One region of the Kerstersia gyiorum genome, then DNA from elsewhere that is predicted to be linked to it. Evidence: predicted binding sites of a transcription regulator. Region 1 holds the regulator's gene; each other region holds the start of a gene.
The links. Region 1 encodes HrcA, which represses chaperone genes, less so after heat shock. Its sites were predicted from a motif close to TTAGCACTCNNNNNNNNNGAGTGCTAA; they were not measured.
Positions count from the first base shown of each region.

Region 2: a site for HrcA is predicted at 2,652-2,678, ahead of ACEW7X_RS03520 (co-chaperone GroES). Genes of this name have one in related genera too.
Region 3: a site for HrcA is predicted at 2,328-2,354, ahead of rpoH (RNA polymerase sigma factor RpoH). Genes of this name have one in related genera too.

Region 1 is NZ_CP169556.1:1,096,736-1,103,080, reverse strand. It holds gene grpE (nucleotide exchange factor GrpE) at 1-91, opposite strand, end outside; gene hemH (ferrochelatase) at 419-1,489, opposite strand; gene hrcA (heat-inducible transcriptional repressor HrcA) at 1,499-2,506, opposite strand; gene ACEW7X_RS04835 (NAD kinase) at 2,787-3,686, shown strand; gene recN (DNA repair protein RecN) at 3,693-5,354, shown strand; gene ACEW7X_RS04825 (outer membrane protein assembly factor BamE) at 5,433-6,014, shown strand; gene dapB (4-hydroxy-tetrahydrodipicolinate reductase) at 6,070-6,345, shown strand, end outside.
Region 2 is NZ_CP169556.1:795,803-802,147, forward strand. It holds gene ACEW7X_RS03510 (class II histone deacetylase) at 1-391, opposite strand, end outside; gene groL (chaperonin GroEL) at 595-2,232, opposite strand; gene ACEW7X_RS03520 (co-chaperone GroES) at 2,286-2,573, opposite strand; gene ACEW7X_RS03525 (sigma-70 family RNA polymerase sigma factor) at 2,911-3,420, shown strand; gene ACEW7X_RS03530 (DUF4880 domain-containing protein) at 3,448-4,425, shown strand; gene ACEW7X_RS03535 (TonB-dependent receptor) at 4,626-6,345, shown strand, end outside.
Region 3 is NZ_CP169556.1:3,697,631-3,703,975, reverse strand. It holds gene ACEW7X_RS16275 (glutamate synthase-related protein) at 1-1,086, opposite strand, end outside; gene ACEW7X_RS16270 (hypothetical protein) at 1,508-2,212, opposite strand; gene rpoH (RNA polymerase sigma factor RpoH) at 2,449-3,348, shown strand; gene ACEW7X_RS16260 (NUDIX hydrolase) at 3,506-4,336, opposite strand; gene ACEW7X_RS16255 (PhaM family polyhydroxyalkanoate granule multifunctional regulatory protein) at 4,634-5,233, shown strand; gene glmU (bifunctional UDP-N-acetylglucosamine diphosphorylase/glucosamine-1-phosphate N-acetyltransferase GlmU) at 5,318-6,345, shown strand, end outside.

The sequences.
Region 1 (6,345 bases):
CCTGGAGGTCCGTTTGCGTCTCTGCGCCAGCGGCCTGCTGCTCCGCCTGGTCTTCCGGGTGCACCTGTTCGGGCGAATTGCTATCCGTCATGTCGATTATCTCCGCGAAATTCATAAGAAATGGCTGGGCCCGTCAGCACAGGCCGGCGCTGAACCGGCACTGCGCATCCACGCGCCTAGCCTTGTAACACCAATGCGCCAGGCCACCGGCCTGCGGTTTCTGGAACCACCGGCCAGCCCTGCCCTGAACTGGCAAAGCAGTCACACGCGCATTGGCCTGCACACTGCAGGCACCGCATCCGCTATCGCGGGAATGGTACCTCCGCGCCTATAACTGGGGGCAGTCCCGCCGGTTTCAAGCCCAAATGCCACAGAAAGCCCAGCCGCCGCCCTGCTGGGCCGGCCGGGCCACCATCATTCAGCCGGCCACACCGCCTGCCGGGGCGGCATCCAGCCGCTGCGCGATCAGGTCCGTCAAGGCCGCCAGCCAGGCGGGCGCATCATTCATGACGGGAATGTAGCGGAACTGGCGTCCGCCCGCTTCGAGGAAGGCATCCCGTCCTTCCATGGCGATTTCTTCCAGCGTTTCCAGGCAATCCGAGGTAAAGCCGGGACACACCACATCCACACTGCCGACGCCAGCCCGGCCCCAGGCTTTCAACGTACCCTCGGTATCCGGCTCCAGCCACTTGGCCGGGCCGAAGCGGCTCTGGAAGGTCACGGCATAGCGTTCCGGCGACAAGCCCAGGCGTGCCACCAGCGCCAGCGCCGTCTGCATGCAATCCCGATAGTAGGGGTCGCCCTGCTCGACGCAGGCACGCGGCAGGCCATGGAAGCTCAACAGCAGCCGGTCCGGTTCGCCCTCAGCCTTCCAGCGATGGTTGATGGCAGACGCCATCGCCGCGATATAGCCTGCATCGACATGAAAGCGCTTGATAAAGGACAGTTCCGGCTGGTCGCGCATGCGGGCGGCCGTCCGCATGACCTGATCCACGGCCGTGGCCGTGGTGCTGGCGGCGTACTGCGGATAAAGCGGCACACACAAGATGCGCTCACAACCCGCTTCCTTGAGCGACTGCAAGGCCTGCTGCGCCGAAGGTTGCCCATAGCGCATGCCCACGGCCACTGTCGCATCCAGCCCCTTGGCCGCCAGCCCGGCCTGCACAGCCTGTGCCTGGCGCTGGGTATAGACCAGCAGTGGCGAGCCGCCATCCATCCAGATACTGGCATAGCGCGGCGCCAGCCGTGACGGGCGCCGCGTGAGAATGGCGCCATAGAGCACCGGCTTCCATAGCCAACCGGGCAGCTCGATAACACGCGTATCCGAGAGAAACTCCGCCAGATAGCGCCGGATCGCCGCCGGGGTGGGCGCATCCGGCGTCCCCAGGTTGAGCAACAGCACGCCCTGCCGGCCATACGCACCCGCCCCGTCGGGCGCTGGCTTGATTTCAAAAAGGTCGGAGCGCCGGGGTTCTGACAGGTATTTCATGGCCTAGTCTCAAGAGTTGGGCTGACTGAGCGCGTTCGACAACAGCCTGGCAGTGATATCCACGATGGGAATCACTTTGTCGTACGCCATGCGCGACGGCCCGACCACGCCCAGCGTGCCCACGACCTTGCCGTCCACACCATAGGGCGCTGTCACGACGCTGATATCCTCGAAGGGCATCAACTGCGATTCGCCGCCGATGTAGATCTGCACTCCCTGTGCGCGGCTGGATACATCCAGCAACTGCAGGAGTTCGGTACGCTTTTCGAACAACGAGAACATGCGGCGCAGGCGATCCATGTCGGACGTGATGTCTTCGACCTCGAGCAATTTGCGCTCGCCGGAAATCAGCACGGCATCGCCTTCGTTCTCGACATCGACACTGGTTTCCACCGCCGCCATCATCAAGCGCGAAATATCTTCGCGCAGCTGGTCCAGTTCCGACGCCAGCGTACGCTTGACGACATCGAAGGATTTGCCAGCAAAATGCATGTTGAAGTAATTGGCCGCTTCCAGCAGTTCGGATTCGTTGTAATCGCGCGGCGTAAAGAGGATGCGGTTCTGCACATCGCCATCCGGCGTAATAATGATCAGCAGAACCTTGCGTTCCGACAGCCGGATGAATTCGATCTGGCGGAATACCTGCGAGCGCTTGGGCGTGAGCACCACTCCGGCGAACTGAGTCAGATTGGACAGCATGCTGGCAGCCGCCGAAACCGTACGTACCGGATCGGCCACAGGCAAGCGGGTTTCGAAGCTGACCCCGTCGGGTTCAAAAGGACGCGCAGCCAGCAGGGTATCGACGAAAACGCGATAGCCGCGCGGCGTCGGCACCCGGCCGGCAGACGTGTGCGGGCTGTGGATCAGCCCGAATTCCTCGAGGTCCGCCATGATATTGCGTATGGAGGCCGGTGACAGATCGAACACTTTGGACAGCGTGCGCGAACCGACAGGCTGTCCATCGGCGATGTACCGTTCTATCAGGGCCTTCAGCAGAGAGCGTGCGCGATCATCCATCATGGGTTCATTTTAGGATGCTTTTCAGTACCTATGAAGACATGGCGGTCGATATAATCGCGCCAGTAACGTCAGCCCCGCGTCCGTCAGGCCGCTTGGTCCTGGCGCGGGCACCTTGCCGCGCCTTGCCGGACCACGCGCCAGAGCGCAGCCTCTGCCGGCAACGGCAGGGCCCAGCGAGGCATGTTTAATTCGGGGATGAAGGATTCCCCCAAGGGCAGCGCAGCTGCGCCAACCCTCGGACGGAGTACTTTGCCACCACAAACCTTGCCAGGATTTCATGCATTTCTCCACCGTCGCGCTGATTGGCCGCTATCAGGATACCCACCTGGATGCCCTGCTGGGCAGCCTGGGGGATCTACTGGCCGATGCCGGCCGTCAGGTGCTGGTCGAGGCGGAGACGGCCCGTTACACGGGCCTGAAGCGTTTTCCGCTGGCCACCTACGATGAAATCGGCCGCCAGGCGGAACTGGCCATCGTCGTCGGCGGGGATGGCACCATGCTGGGCGCCGCCCGCCAACTGGCGCCCTACAACGTACCGGTCGCCGGCATCAACCATGGCAGGCTGGGATTCATCACCGATATCCCGCTGCCTCAGGCCCATGACGCGCTGCGCGACCTGCTGGCCGGACGCTACAACGCCGAAGACCGCATGATGCTGACCGGACGCGTACTGCGCAATGGCGAAATTCTGTGCCAGGCCTGTGCCCTCAACGACGTCGTCCTGAGCCGCGCCGGGCGCGGCGGCATGATTGAAATGCGGCTGGAAGTCGATGGGGTCTACATGAACACCCAGCGCGCCGACGGCATCATCGTCGCCACTCCCACCGGGTCGACCGCCTACGCGCTGGCAGCCAGCGGTCCCATCGTCCATCCGGGCATCGAGGCCATGGTGCTGGTACCGGTATCACCCCAGACACTGTCCAACCGTCCCATCGTCCTACCGCCCAGCGGCGTACTCAGCATCACCCTGACCTCCATGAGCCGGGTAGAAGCTGGCGCCAGCATCCACTTCGACATGCAATCCTGGTCGGAACTTCAGCCAGGCGACCGCATCGAAGTGCTGCGAGCCCCCAATACCATCCGCTTCCTACACCCGCCGGGCTATAGTTTTTTTTCCACCTTGCGCCACAAGCTGCACTGGAATGTCATGCCCCGCATGGATGACCAGGACGAGTGAACCATCATGCTGCTTTCGCTGCACATCCGCGATTTCGTCATCGTCGACGAAGCTGAAATCAGCTTCGGCCAGGGCTTTACCGTGTTTTCCGGGGAAACCGGCGCGGGCAAGTCCATCCTGATCGACGCCCTGGCCCTCTGCCTGGGCGCACGCGGCGACGCCAGCGTGCTGCGCGAAGGCGCCAGCCGTGCCGACATCCATGCCAGCTTCGCACCGACGGCGGAACTGAATGCCTGGCTGCAGGCGCACGACCTGGACGCAGGCGAAGAACTGGTCCTGCGCCGCGTCATCGACGCCCAGGGCCGCAGCCGCGCCTATATCAACGGTGCTCCCTCGCCACTGGCGCAGTTGCGCGAACTGGGCGAACAACTGGTCGACATCCATGGCCAGCATGCGCACCAGAGCCTCATGCGCAACGATGCGCAGCGCGACCTGCTCGATACCCACGGCGAACTCATGCCGCTGGCACGCCAGACCGAACAGGCCTGGAAACAGTGGCACGCGCTGACCCGCCAGATCGAACGGCTGGAGCGCGATGCCGTTGCCCGCCAGGAACGTGCCGAGCAAATCCAATGGCAGCTGGACATGCTTCATGGCGTCAACCTGCAGCCCGGCGAATGGCCACGCCTGCAGGCAGAACACGACAGGCTGGCGCATGCGCAGGCCCTGCAGGACGGCAGCGCCCAAGCGCTGGGCCTGCTGGACGACGACCAGGGCGCGCTGCACCTGTTGTCCGGCGCCATCGGCAAGCTGAATCACCTGCTGCGCTACGATGCCGGCCTCACCGCCATCCGCGACACGCTGGAATCGGCGCGCATCGCTGCCAGCGATGCCAGTTCCGAACTGCGCGACTACCTGGAACGCGTGGACCTGGACCCGGAAAACCTGGCGCGCGCGGAATCGCGCCTGAGCGCCGTCTTCGAACTGGCGCGCAAGCTCAAGACAGACCCCGAAACATTGCCAGAACTGCAGGAACGGCTGGAGCAGGAAGCCGAATCCCTGCGCGTTTCCGGCGATGCGGAACACCTGCAACAGGAAGAAGCCGCCGCCCGCCAGGCCTATGAGGCCCTGTCCGCCCGGCTCTCCGAAGGCCGCAGCCAGGCCGCGCTCGACCTTTCCAGACGTGTCACTGCCGCCATGCAGACCCTGGCCATGGATGGCGGCCGCTTCGACATCCAGCTGGAAAACACCAGCCCCGGCGCCCACGGCAACGAAAACATCGTCTTTCTGGTGGCCGGCCATGCCGGCGTTGCCGCCAGGCCGCTGGCCAAAGTGGCATCCGGCGGCGAACTGGCGCGCATTTCCCTGGCGCTATCGGTAATCGCCAGCCGCGCCGCACGCGTGCCCACGCTGATCTTCGATGAAGTGGACACCGGCATCGGCGGCGCCGTCGCCGAAGTGGTCGGCCGGTTGCTGCAGGAATTGGGCGCTCGCCACCAGGTTCTGTGCGTAACCCACCTGCCTCAGGTCGCTGCCTGCGGCGAACGCCACTTCCAGGTTAGCAAAAGCTCGGACGGCGAACTCACACGCTCGGAAATTGTCCCACTCGACAATCCAGGACGGATCGAGGAAATCGCCCGTATGCTGGGCGGCATTACCCTGACCGAAACCACGCGCCAGCACGCGAAAGAAATGCTCTCCCGCTCCGGCACCCTGGACCCGGCCTGACCGGCGGCACCATCCCCGGCTACACTTATGAAAGATTTCATCACGCAACCGACACGAGCCCATTCCATGGATCGCAGCATGCCTCAAGCTTATGCATCGTTTTCTCGCGCCCGACTCAGCGCCCTTCTCATCGCGCTGGCCATAGGCGCCACAGGCTGCACTTCGGGCAAATGGGGCTTCCCCTACCGCGCCAGCGTCCAACAAGGCAACTGGATCACCGCCAGCCAGGTCGCCCTGCTGCAACCCGGCATGAGCCGCGACCAGGTGCAGTTCGCCCTGGGCAGCCCGATGCTCACCAGCATCCTGCACTCCAACCGCTGGGATTACACCTACTACTACCAGCCCGGCCGCGGCAAACCGCAACATCGCCTGTTCACTGTCTGGTTCGACAATGACAGGCTGGTGCGCTGGGAAGGCGATGCCGTTCCGGAAGTGCAGCCATTCCAGAAAGGCGCCCAGGATGGCCAGATCGACCTGATCGAAGTCGACAAGATCGCGGAAACCGCGCCTGCTGCTCCCGCCACCCCGGCAAGCGGGCAACAGGAAGGTATCACCGACAACCTGAATATCGACGGCGACCCGGTGCCACTGCATATCGAATTGCAGCCCACCCCCATCACCGAGCCAGGCGCCGCCAGCCCGGCCCCCATGCCGCTGTAAGGTTCGCGCGAGGCTGCCAGAAGGCAGCCACGCCCCCATTTCAAGGAATATACACATGCGCATCGCCATTGCAGGCGCCAGCGGCCGCATGGGCCGCATGCTGATCGACGCCGTTCTCGCCGCCAAGGACCTGACCCTGGCCGTTGCCCTGGACCGCCCAGGTTCCGCCGCCATCGGCCAGGATGCCGGCGCCCCGTCGGGTATCAGTACGGGCGTCCTGATCAGCGACAACATCGAAGAGCTGGCCCAGGCCGACTGCCTAATCGACTTCACTCGCCCTGAGGGCACCCTGGCCCACCTGGATGCCTGCGTGCGCCACGGCACCAAAATC
Region 2 (6,345 bases), 300 kb from region 1:
ACAGGTCGCCGCTGGCTACCTTACGGGTCAGTTCAATGGCGCCGCCAGCAGACAGGCGGGCGATCTCCAGGCCGCCATTGCCCATCATGGTGATGCCATCGCCCGTATCGCCGCCAGTGGGCAGGTTGCTGACGCGCTTCATGTTTTCCAGATGCGCGGCGCTGTGGGCGCGCAGGATGTCGGCATCGCTGGCTTCTATCGCAGCAACCGGCGTCAGGTGCTCTATCTGGCCGGAAGCGCACACCAGCTCATGGAAACGACGCTTGGTATCAGGGTGCGCCAGGTGATGGCTGATGGGTTGCATGCGTGCGGCCAGATTGGCTGCCGCGAGGCTGCCGGTGCCAGTATCGACCCAGCCGTAAAGCGTGTTCCAGACGTATCCGATGGCCATGCGTGTCTCCTTGTTGTCGTTGGGGATGGCAGGCTCATGGTAGGCAGGATGGCTTGAATGCGCCTCCGTAGATTTGCGGAGCCGCAGGCCAGGGTTTGCCTGGGGGCATCACGTGAAACGCCCCGCCAGGATGACTCCTGGCGGGGCGTTTGTCGCAACGGCCGGGGAGGGTGAGGCTCTCCCCGGCAGAGGCAGGCGTAGGCTTAGAAGCCCATGCCGCCCATGCCGCCCATGTCGGGCATGGCCGGCGCGGCCGGCTTGTCTTCGACGATTTCGACGACAGCGGCTTCAGCGGTCAGCAGCAGGCTGGCGATGGAAGCAGCGTTTTGCAGGGCATTGCGGGTCACCTTGGTGGGATCCAGCACGCCTTGCTCGACCAGGTCGGCGTACTCGCCGGTGGCAGCGTTGTAGCCGTAGTTGCCCTTGCTGTTCAGCACGGTGTTGACGACCACGCTGGACTCTTCGCCAGCGTTTTCGACGATGGTGCGCAGCGGCGCTTCGATAGCGCGCAGGATCAGCTGGATACCGGCGTTCTGGTCAGGCGTATCGCCCTTCAGGTCGGCAACCGCTTGCTTGGCACGCAGCAGCGCCACGCCGCCGCCAGCCACCACGCCTTCTTCCACAGCAGCGCGGGTAGCGTGCAGGGCGTCTTCAACGCGGGCCTTCTTTTCCTTCATTTCCACTTCGGTGGCAGCACCGACGCGGATCACGGCCACACCACCAGCCAGCTTGGCGACGCGCTCTTGCAGCTTCTCGCGGTCGTAGTCGGAGGAAGCTTCCTCGACTTGCAGGCGGATTTGCTTGACGCGGGCTTCGATGCTGGCAGCAGCACCGGCGCCGTCGATGATGGTGGTGTTTTCCTTGCCCACTTCGATGCGCTTGGCCTGGCCCAGCTCTTCCAGCGTGGCCTTTTCCAGCGACATGCCGGTTTCTTCGGAGATCACCGTGCCGCCCGTCAGGATGGCGATGTCTTCCAGCATGGCCTTGCGGCGGTCGCCGAAGCCAGGCGCCTTGACGGCGGTGGTCTTCAGGATGCCACGGATGTTGTTGACCACCAGGGTCGCCAGGGCTTCGCCTTCGACGTCTTCGGCGATGATCAGCAGCGGACGGCTGGATTTGGCAACTTGCTCCAGCACCGGCAGCAGGTCACGGATGTTGCTGATCTTCTTGTCGTAGATCAGGATGAAGGGGTCATCCAGGGCGGCAACTTGCTTTTCCTGGTTGTTGATGAAGTAGGGCGACAGGTAGCCGCGGTCGAATTGCATGCCTTCGACGACGTCCAGCTCGTTTTCCAGCGACTTGCCGTCTTCGACGGTGATGACGCCTTCCTTGCCGACCTTGTCCATGGCGTCAGCAATGATCTGACCGACGGAAGCGTCGCTGTTGGCCGAGATGGAACCGACCTGGGCAATTTCCTTGCTGGTCGTGATGGCCTTGCTCTGGCTCTTCAGTTGCTCGACGATGGCGACAACAGCCTTGTCGATACCGCGCTTCAGGTCGATGGGGTTGAAGCCGGCGGCAACGTACTTCAGGCCTTCTTGAACGACGGCCTGGGCCAGCACGGTGGCGGTGGTGGTGCCGTCACCGGCGTTGTCGTTGGTACGCGAAGCGACATCTTTGACGAGCTGTGCGCCGATGTTTTCGAACTTGTCCTTCAGTTCGATTTCCTTGGCGACGGAAACGCCGTCCTTGGTCACCAGCGGGGCGCCGAAGGAGCGTTCCAGCACAACGTTGCGGCCTTTCGGGCCCAGGGTGGTCTTAACGGCGTTGGCGAGGATATTGACGCCACGGACGATGCGCACGCGGGCGTCATCACCGAACAGAACTTGCTTGGCAGCCATTGTGTTATTCCTTACTAGAGATCTGTGTAGGGTGGATCAGGCTTGGAATCAGCTTACTGAATCACGGCAAGGACTTCGTCCTCGCGGATGACCAGCAGCTCTTCGCCATCGACCTTGACGGCCTGGCCGGCATACTTGCCGAACAGCACCTTGTCGCCGACCTTCAGGTCGACCGGCAGCACCTTGCCGTCTTCGGTCTTCTTGCCGGGGCCGACGGCCAGGACTTCGCCTTGGTCGGGCTTCTCAGCGGCGCTTTCGGGGATAACGATGCCGGAGGCAGTCTTGCGTTCGTTGTCCAGACGCTTGATGATCACACGATCATGCAGGGGACGCAGGGCCATGAAGAACTCCTGTATATCTAGCTAAGGTTTGAATGAGGTAACAAAACCAATTTGGTAATGCAGGGGCCGAAAGGCTTGTTAGCACTCGACGGCCTTGAGTGCTAATTATAAGGACGGCTTTGCATTTTTCAAGGGGGAATGATCCGAGGTCTGCCCGGCGCCACCGGACGGCATGCGCTGGGGGCGCAGACGTTTTGTGCTTCTCGCCCTCGATTGCATTGATGCAACAGAATGCAGTGCCAACCCCAAGAGCAAGTGGATTCCGGCTGCATTGGAAAATATGGATGAGTATAATTCTCAATCCTGATTTTCAGTCTATGCGCTTGGAGCGTGCTTCATGAGTCAACCGGCGGACGCGGCGGCCATCGCCGAAACCATGTATGTGGCGCATCACCGCTGGCTGCTGGTGCGCCTGCGCAATAAGCTGGGCAATAACGAAGAGGCGGCAGATCTGGTGCAGAACACGTTCGTGCAGGTGCTGACATCGCGCGAACTGGACAGGATCAAGGAACCGCGGGCCTACCTCACAACCATCGCGCAGAACCTGCTGGCCAATTATTTCCGCCGCCAGGCTCTGGAAAGGGCATATCTGGAAGCCCTGGCCAGCCTGCCGGAAGCCATGGCGCCCTCAGTCGAAACCCGCGCCATCGCGCTCGAAACCCTGCAGGAGGTGGACAGGCTGCTGGCCGGCGTGCCGCGCCAGGCGCGCCAGGCTTTCCTGATGGCCCAGGTTGATGGCATGACGCACGCCGAAATTGCGCAAGCCCTGGATATTTCGATTGCGACAGTAAAACGCCGCATTCTGGTTGCTGCGCAGCGCTGCTATTTTGCGGACCTGCTGGACTGACATTCGGTACGAGGCAAGGGAGCGGGCATGGCGGAAAAACAGATACTGAATGAAAGCGAAACCGCCGGGCAGGTCACTCCGGGGGCCGCGCGCGAGGCCTTGAACTGGCTGCTGCGCATGCAGTCCGGTGATTTTCCTGCACGCCAGCGGCTGGCATGGCAACGCTGGCGCGCCGCCAGCCCGACGCATGAATCCGCCTGGCAGCGTATTGAACAGGTCAACCGCCGGCTGGGTGTGCTGGATTCTGCACCGGTTGCCATGCATGCCCTGGATGCTTCCGGGCGTGTCAGGCGCCGCAACCTCAAGTTGCTGGGTGGCATGGCGGGGCTGGGCCTGGTGGCGCTGGGCGGGCGCGAGATTTTCAACTGGCGTTTCGGCGGCGCCTATATCAGTGGCATCGGCGAGCTGCAGGCTGCGACGCTGCCTGATGGTTCGCGCCTGCTGCTCAATACCGATTCTGCGGTGGACCTGTTGGCCGATGAGCAGGGCTATATCCTGGTGCTGCGCCGTGGGGAAATCATGATTACCACTGCGGCGGGCCTCGTGGCGCCCTTCAGGTTGCGTACGGCCTACGGAGCCCTGCGTACCCCAGCGGCGAGTTTTCTTGTCCGGGATGAATCGACAGCCTGCCGGGCCGGCGTGCTCACGGGCAGTGTGGAGATCAGTCCGGCCGATGACCTGCAGGCGAGCTATCTGGTGCAGGCTGGGCAGCAGACTCGTTTTTCCAGGGCGGCGGCGGCCGGTCTGGAGGCCTTGCCGCCTCATGCCAGTGCCTGGACCGACGGCATGCTGATTGCAGTGGATATGCCCTTGTCACGTTTCCTGGCCGAGCTGGGCCGTTATCGCCATGGCATTCTGCGCTGCGCGCCGGAGATCGCCGACTGGCGAATTTCCGGCTCCTACCCTGTGGCAGATACCGAGCGCGCGCTGGCGGCGCTGGTCCGGGCGTTACCCGTTGTCGTGAAAAAACGTACGGATTACTGGGTTACCGTCGAAGCCCGCTGAACGTCAGGCGCGGTGTTGCCAAGGCTGGATGTGGCCGCCAGACGCAGGCCAGGCGGGATGTCCTGGCCGGCTCCGGTGGTAGCGGGCCTGGGATAAAAAAGTGAGCTGTTTTTTCGTGTCGCGTGTCAGGTTAGGTAATACGACACTTTCCAGGGGCGGGCCTGTCCCGTTGCAGCATGAAAAAACGGAGTTTCAGACAAATGCCAGCGCCAGCAATGCGCCCGGGCGTGGTGCTTGCCACGCTGTTGTGCTGCGCCGCTGCGCTGGGGCACAGCGCAGGCGCCAGCGCACAGCCCGCAGCTGCCGCGCAGGCGGACAGTCTGCATGATTTCCAGATTGGCGCCGGGCCGCTGGATCAGGCGCTGGCAACTTTCGGCCGCATTTCCGGCGGCTTGATTTCCTACGATGCCAGGCTGGCTGCAGGGAAAAGTACTTCCGGTCTGCAAGGCAGCTACAGCTTGGAGCGGGGGCTGGCGCAATTGCTGCGCGGCACCGGCTTGCAGGCCAGGCGGCTGGAACGCGGCGGCTGGTTGCTGGAACCGGTTCCAACCTCAGCGAGCCGGCCAGTCGTCCTCGATACCGTGGAAGTGACCGCTGATGCGCCTTCGCCCAAGGATGAGGTGTATCGCACGGCTGGTTCGGTCAATTACCTGACGCGTGAAGATATCGAACTGTTCCGTGGCACTTCGGTAGGCGATATTTTCCAGGGCATTCCCGGCGTGCTGGTCGGGGAAAACCGCAACTCAGGCGGCCTGGACATCAATATCCGCGGGATGCAGGGGCAGGGCCGCGTACCGGTGCTGCTGGACGGTTCGCGCCAGGAAACCACGGTGTACCGGGGCTATGCCGGGGTCTCGTCACGCACCTATATCGACCCCGACCTCATCGGTGGCATCCAGATAGACAAGGGGCCGACGATGGACGCTGGCGGCACTGGCGCAATTGGTGGGCTGGTGAGCATGCGGACCATCAATGCCGACGATATTGTCATGGATGACAACAGCTTTGGTATCCGTGTGCGGGGCCAGGCCATCGGCAACAACAGCGGTTCGGCGCCACCGCCGGGCACGCCTGCCGGCTATCACCTGGGGAATTTCGGTGACGATGGCGTTTACCGCACGGATTGCGCCCGGCCCGATATCTGCAGCCAGCAGCATCCCGGTCAGCCTCGTACCTATGAGCTGCCGGACAGCTTTGCGCCGGATGTCGGCATGAACCGGCCATCCTGGTACATGCCGAAAAGCTGGGCGGGCAGCCTGGCCATCGCCCAGCGTTTCGACAAGGTGGACCTCGTGGCGGCAGTCGCCAAGCGTACCCAGGGCAATTACTACGCGGGCACCCATGGCCCCACGCCCTATATGGACCTGTCGGACACGGTCAAGAAACCGTTCTATACCGAAGTCCGGCCCTCGCGCGAGGGCGCCACCCGGTTTCGGGCGGGCGAACGCATCGTCAACAGCAACTATGACAGCCGCTCTGCGCTGGTGAAGGCCAAGGTCTTTCTGCCGGCAGACCAGGAACTGGAAATGAGCTGGATGCGCTACCAGAGCGATTACGGTGAATTGATGCCGTCGCAATTACTTTGGTTCGGCAGCGTGCGCCAGACCGATAACAGCCATGTGACGGCCAATACCTATACCACGCGCTACCGCTGGCAGCCGGTCGACAATGCGCTCATCGACCTGCGCGCCAATCTCTGGCATACCCGTACCAACAGCGCCAATACCTTCTACTACTTCGAAATTGGCGACCAGAGCTACACCGAAGGCAGCAGCGACGTTGCAGAGCTGTACAAGCGTACCGGCCTGGATCTTACCAATACCTCGCGTTTTGCCGCCTGGGGTGAGCCAGAATTGCGCTACGGTTTTTCTTTGCAGCGCGAGGATGTTAAACCGGTAGGCAATTCTTCAGGTGGTTGGA
Region 3 (6,345 bases), 1.3 Mb from region 1:
GTATTCGTAGAACGCGCGCAGGCTTTCATCCATGTGCGCATGCTGTTCCCAGGCTTCCGGGATCATGATCATCATGGCGTGGGCCAGCGAATAGCCGGACATGACCAGCAATTCCAGGCAGTTGTCGAAGGTGGCGGTATCGGACTGGCCTTCGTAGACGATGGGGTACAGCTTGCGCAGGTCGTCGCCCAGAACAGCGGACTGCATGGCGCCTTCGCGTGCACGCAGCCAGTTGAAGTTGCCTTTGACCGTGTTGATTTCGCCGTTGTGGGCGATCATGCGATACGGGTGGGCCAGCGGCCAGGCGGGGAAGGTGTTGGTCGAGAAGCGCTGGTGCACCAGCGCGAGCGCGGACACGGCACGCGTGTCGGCCAGGTCCAGGTAGTAGGAACCGACCTGGTCGGCCAGCAGCAGGCCCTTGTAGACGATGGTGCGCACTGAGGCCGACGGCACGAAATATTCCTTGCCATGGGCCAGATGCATGTTCTGGATGGCATGGCTGGCCGTCTTGCGGATGACGTACAGCTTGCGTTCCAGCGCGTCCGGCACCATCACGTCGTCACCCCGGCCCACAAACAGTTGGCGGATGACGGGCTCGTGGGCGCGGACGGTGGGGGATGCCAGCAGTTCGTGGTCGACTGGCACATCGCGCCAGCCAAGCACGACCTGGCCTTCGGCGCGCACGGAGCGTTCCAGCTCCTGTTCGCAGGCCAGGCGCGAGGCAGTTTCCTTGGGCAGGAAGACCATCACCACGCCATATTCGCCCGGCGGAGGCAGGATGATACCGTGGTGGGCCATGTCGGCCCGGTACAAGGCATCGGGAATCTGGATCAGAATGCCGGCACCGTCGCCCATCTGCTTGTCCGCGCCCGTTGCGCCCCGGTGATCCAGGTTTTCCAGGATTTTCAGGCCCTGCTGGATGACGGCGTGGCTTTTGCGGCCCTTGATGTGAGCAACGAAACCGACGCCACAGGCGTCATGTTCAAGATCGGGGCGGTAAAGGCCCTGGGGCGCCGGCAGGCCGATGCGGGTGGCATCGACTACGGACGCCGAGGGGCTACAGAACTCGCGAGGGCTGTGTGTCATGGCGGCATTCCATTAAAAGTGTCCGGGCTGCTTGAGATTTCCCCGGTATTTACAAAATACCTTGTGATGTCCGCCACATACAATAAAAATAATTGGGGACGGATTTGCATTTTAAATGCATTTTCCCTAGAGGATAAAATTAGGGACAAAGATATTTTATCGTGATGGCGCACGATTGCACCAAAGTGGTGCGTCTAAATAAGAGTGAGTATTGATGCCTGCGCAAATGCACTAATTTGATGCAGCCATGGCAGAAAATGGTGCATACCTGCACGCCTTGCTTTTTTTCGGGGCGTCGCAGCTTCGCAACGTGTCCCGGCGCTGTGCGGCGGGTATGGTGTGCGATTTTTTTGTTGCTGCGCGGTGGGGCGAGCCTGTGCCCAGGCCGTGGCGGCGGCTGTGCAGGCCGGGTAGGCCCGGTTCAGCGGCTGCTGGCTGCGGCGGTTTTGCGCGGCCGGCCGCGCTTGCCGGGCTGCACGCGGCGGCTGGCGGTGCCGGCCAGGCGTTCCAGGAATGCGGCATCGCCCAGTGCCCACTGGCCTTGCAGGGCCGTGGCGATGCGTTGTTCCTGCTCGCGGCTCAAGCCGTCATGCAACAGCTGGCGGTAGGCGGCCTGGCGGTCGAAAGGCGTGTTGCCGCAACGCCAGTAGTCGGGATGGTTGTGCAGCCAGGCAGGGGCGGGGATCAGTGAGCCGGTATGGGCGCGTGCCGAGGACCAGGGCCAGGCTTCTGCATCCGGGGCCAGCCTGGCGGCGACGGGCCGGCTTTCCATCCAGGCCAGGACGGGCAGGATCCATTGGCCGGGCTGCACCAGCGCGCAACGGTAGCGGCCGTTGAAGACGGCGCCCGCCATCTGGCGGCTGGCCAGCTTGCGTCCCAGGGCCTGCATCATGCGTGCCAGGCTGTCTGCCTGGGCGGGGGTGCATAGGCAGATCAGGCGGTCGGGCAACAGGCACCAGCCGTGCAGGGTGACCCGGTGCTGCTGCGATGCTTCGGCTACCCATTGCTGTACGGTATCGAACATTGCTGCATCCAGGCCGCCGCCGTTTTCCTGTAGCGGATTGGTCAGCTCGGCCTGGGCCAGCTGAGGCGTATCGGGAGCATACAGGCGGGGAAGTCGGGCCATGGAGGCGTGCGCTAGGACTGTTCTGGGCGGAGGGCGGCGTTGTCATGGAAATAACAGCGTGCGCCCGTATGATAAACCAAGGAAGCTGGAACTTTCGTGCGTCAGCCGCCTCTAACTGGCACTCACTAATGGAGAGTGCTAACATCAATACGCAAATTCTGAATCATGCTGTCGCAATCTGTGGCAAGACGGTGCCGCCGGTGCCGGTGGCCAGCAGCACGGTAGGAGCGACCCCAATGAACACGAGTCTGACCCAATCTTCCGCAAGTGCAGCGGCCGCGACGTCGCAGGCCCTGGCGTTAGCTGTGGCCAATCCTGGCGCGCTGGGCACGCTTGATGCCTATATCAGCGCGGTGAACCGACTGCCCGTCCTGTCCCCTGAACAGGAAACCGACCTGGCACGCCGCCTGCGCGATAATGGCGACCTGGACGCTGCGCGCGACCTGGTGCTGTCGCACCTGCGCCTGGTGGTTTCGGTGTCGCGCCAGTATATGGGCTATGGCTTGCCGCAGGCCGATCTGATCCAGGAAGGCAACGTGGGCCTGATGAAGGCCGTGAAGCGCTTCGATCCCGAGCGTGGCGTGCGTCTGGTGTCCTTCGCCGTGCACTGGATCAAGGCCGAGATTCACGAATTCATCATCCGCAACTGGCGCCTGGTGAAGGTCGCCACGACCAAGGCGCAGCGCAAGCTGTTTTTCAATCTGCGCAGCATGCGTCCGGACGGCCAGACCCTGTCGCCCGACCAGGTGTCGGAAATCGCCAGCACACTGAATGTCCGTGAACAGGATGTCAGCGAAATGGAAGTTCGCCTGGCTGGCCGTGACGTGGCGCTGGAAGCGCAGGACGACGACGAAGACACGTTCGCGCCGATTGCCTATCTGTCGGATGACGGTGACGCCGAACCTGGCCAGGTACTGGAGCGCCGTGCCCATGAAATGCTGCAGGGCGAAGGCCTGCGCCAGGCCCTGGACGGGCTGGATGAACGTTCGCGCCGGATTGTCGAGGCACGTTGGCTGCAGGACGATGGCGGTGCCACTCTGCACGAACTGGCGCAGGAATTCGGCGTGTCTGCCGAGCGCATCCGCCAGATTGAAGCCGCTGCGATGAAAAAGCTGCGCAAGGCGCTGTCGGCTTGAGCATCGGTGCCGTCGGCCCAGGTGCTGAGGGTTGCAGGATGGGTGAAAAACGATAGATGAATGACGCTGGTCTGGAGCCGGCGTCATTTTTTGCGTGCTCCTGATGGCGCGATGTCTGTCGCCGGCACAGTCCCGCTATTGCCGTGACTGAGCGGCGTCAGGCTTCCCGGGCCAGTTGCAGCATGTCGTCCACCAGCACGATGGCTGCTTCCTGGGTGAACATGCCGTCTTCCAGCATATCCATGATTTCCAGGGGCGGTAACGCGCGGATTTCCATGACCTCGCCATCCTGGTTGCGGGGTTGCACATGTTCTGCCAGCACACAGCGGCTGATCAGGATGTCCTCGACCTGGAAGCCTTCGGGCAGGTGGTGGTGGATTTGCACCACGGTGCGCAGTGGGGTGCGCGCCGCGAGGTCTTCGGGCGTGAGGCCGGCTTCCTCGGCGCTTTCGCGTACGAGCGCGAGGTCCAGGCTTTCGCCGCTGCTGGCCAGTCCGCCCACAAGGGTGTCCCACATGCCCGGATCGGTGTTCTTGGTCAGCGAGCGCCGCGCCAGCCACAGGCGTCCGTCCGGCGTCCAGCCATTGAGGTGCACCGCCAGGGTACGCAAGCCCAGGGGGCGCGTTGCGGTACGTTCGATGCGGCCCAGCGGGGGGGTCTCCGGCGCCAGGCTGTAGATATCGAGCGCTTCGTTGCGCCATCCGTGCAGGCAGCCGGCATCCCGCAGCGTCACGGCGACGGCATCGCATACCTCGGCCAGGGCAGCGCTGTGGGGCGCCAGTTCCCTGCCAATGTGCCAGGTGTCGCCTGCGGCGTGTGCCAGCCCCTTGGGCTGCAGTGCGGCCATGGCTGCCGGCACGATCCAGCCGCAGCGCTGGCCGGCGATATGCAATGGCATGGCACCTGCGGGCGGCGGCTGGGTGATGCCTGCGTGCAGGCGCTGCGCATAGTCTTGAAGACGGGCGAGGGAAGGCAGGGTAATGGGCATGGGCGCATTGTAATGCCGTGTAGCCGGGCCAAGGGAAACCGCCAGCTGGCTGCGAGGGGTATCGGGCGTTATATCAGGGGGGTATCGGGCGCTCTTGGACAGGCGCAGGGAGACGGGTCTTTTCCGCTTGCAACATGGTGCGACAAGACGCAATATGAGTCTGTCCTTAATGTTGCGTCAAAGGCGAACTGTTAATATCCCGCTCATAGTGAAACCTCGATAGGGAGCCGTGCTATGACCGCTGCAACGCCGTCCTCTTTTTTCCCGGGAATGGGTGATTTACCTGCGGACAATCCTATGCTATCGGGCATGGCATTGATGCGCCAGGTATGGGGTGGATTGTCGGGCGCAGGCCAATTGGCCCAGGGTTTGCCGTTGTCGCCGACACTGGATGCACAGGAACTGGCCCGCCGTATTGATGAATTGCGTACGGTGGAAAACTGGCTCAACCTGAACCTGTCGCTGTTGCGCAGCACGATTCAGGGAATGGAGGTCCAGCGCGCCACCATCAGCACCTTGCAGAGTTTCCTGGGCGGAGCGGTGCCGGGAGCGGATGCTTCGGCCCGGCCTGCCAGCCCTGATGTGCCGCCGAAACCGCAAGCAGGCCAGGCCGCGCAGGATAATGCCGAGGCAGCCAGCGAGGATCCGGCAGCCCAGGCTGCGCAAGCCTGGTGGTCACTGCTGCAACAGCAGTTCCAGGGATTCGCCGCTGCGGCATCGGCTGCGGCGGCGCCAGTACAGGCTGCGGCTGAAAGCGTGAAAGCGGCGGCGGCACCGGCTGCCTCTGCCACGCCGCCTGCGGCTGCACCGCAGAAACGGGCCGCACGGCCGGCCAGTAAACGCGCGGCGCCCGCCAAGCAGGCCAGCGCGCCTGCCCAGCGTTCCCGCAAGTCCTGAAACACACTCATCGGCATCGGGGGCTGCGCCAACTGGCCTGGCGTCGGCCCCGATGCTCCTTTTCATTTTTCGCACTCCATTTCCATGCTGAATATCGTCATTCTCGCTGCCGGTCTGGGCAAGCGCATGCAGTCGAATCTTCCCAAGGTGCTCCACACGCTGGCGGGCAAACCCATGCTGGATCACGTACTGCAAAGCGCGGCGGCCTTGGCGCCGGACCGTGTGGTGGTGGTGGTCGGCCATGGCGCCGATCAGGTGAAGGCCGCGTTCGAGCAACGCGCCGGTCTGCGTTTTGCCTTGCAGCAGCCCCAGCATGGCACGGGCCACGCCGTGCAGCAGGCTGTGCCGGAGTTGCTGGATGGGGCAGCTGATGACACGACGCTGGTTCTGTATGGCGACGTGCCGCTGGTCCAGCCCGAAACCCTGCAACGCCTATTGCAGGCACGTGGCAAAGGTGTGGCTGTGCTGACGGAATTTCTGGATGACCCCACTGGCTACGGCCGCATCGTGCGCAATGCCGAGGGCCAGGTCCAGCGTATCGTTGAGCACAAGGATGCCTCCGAGGAAGAACGCGCCATTCGTGAAGTCAACACCGGTATCTTGGCGGCGCCGACGGCGCAGCTCAAGGACTGGTTGGGTCGCCTGCGCAATGACAATGCCCAGGGCGAGTTCTACCTGACGGATATCATCGGTTTTGCCGTGGCTGATGGCGTGCCTGTCAGTGCTGCGCATCCGGCAGCGGGCTGGGAGACGCTGGGCGTCAACAGCCGCGTGCAGCAGGCCCAGCTTGAGCGGGTCTGGCAAGGTGAGCAGGCGCGCCGCCTGCTGGAAGCCGGCGTGACGCTGGCCGATCCGGCACGGCTGGATGTCCGTGGCAGCCTGCGTTGCGGCCGCGATGTGTTCATTGACGTCGGTTGCGTCTTCGAAGGCGAGGTCGAACTGGCCGATGGCGTGCATGTCGGCCCGCATTGCGTGCTGCGCAACGTTACCGTGGGCGCGGGTGCTGATGTGGATGCCTATACCTATATCGAAGATTCGCAGATCGGTGCTGCGGCCCATGTCGGCCCGTATGCGCGCCTGCGTCCTGGCACCCGGCTGGAGCAGGGCGCCAA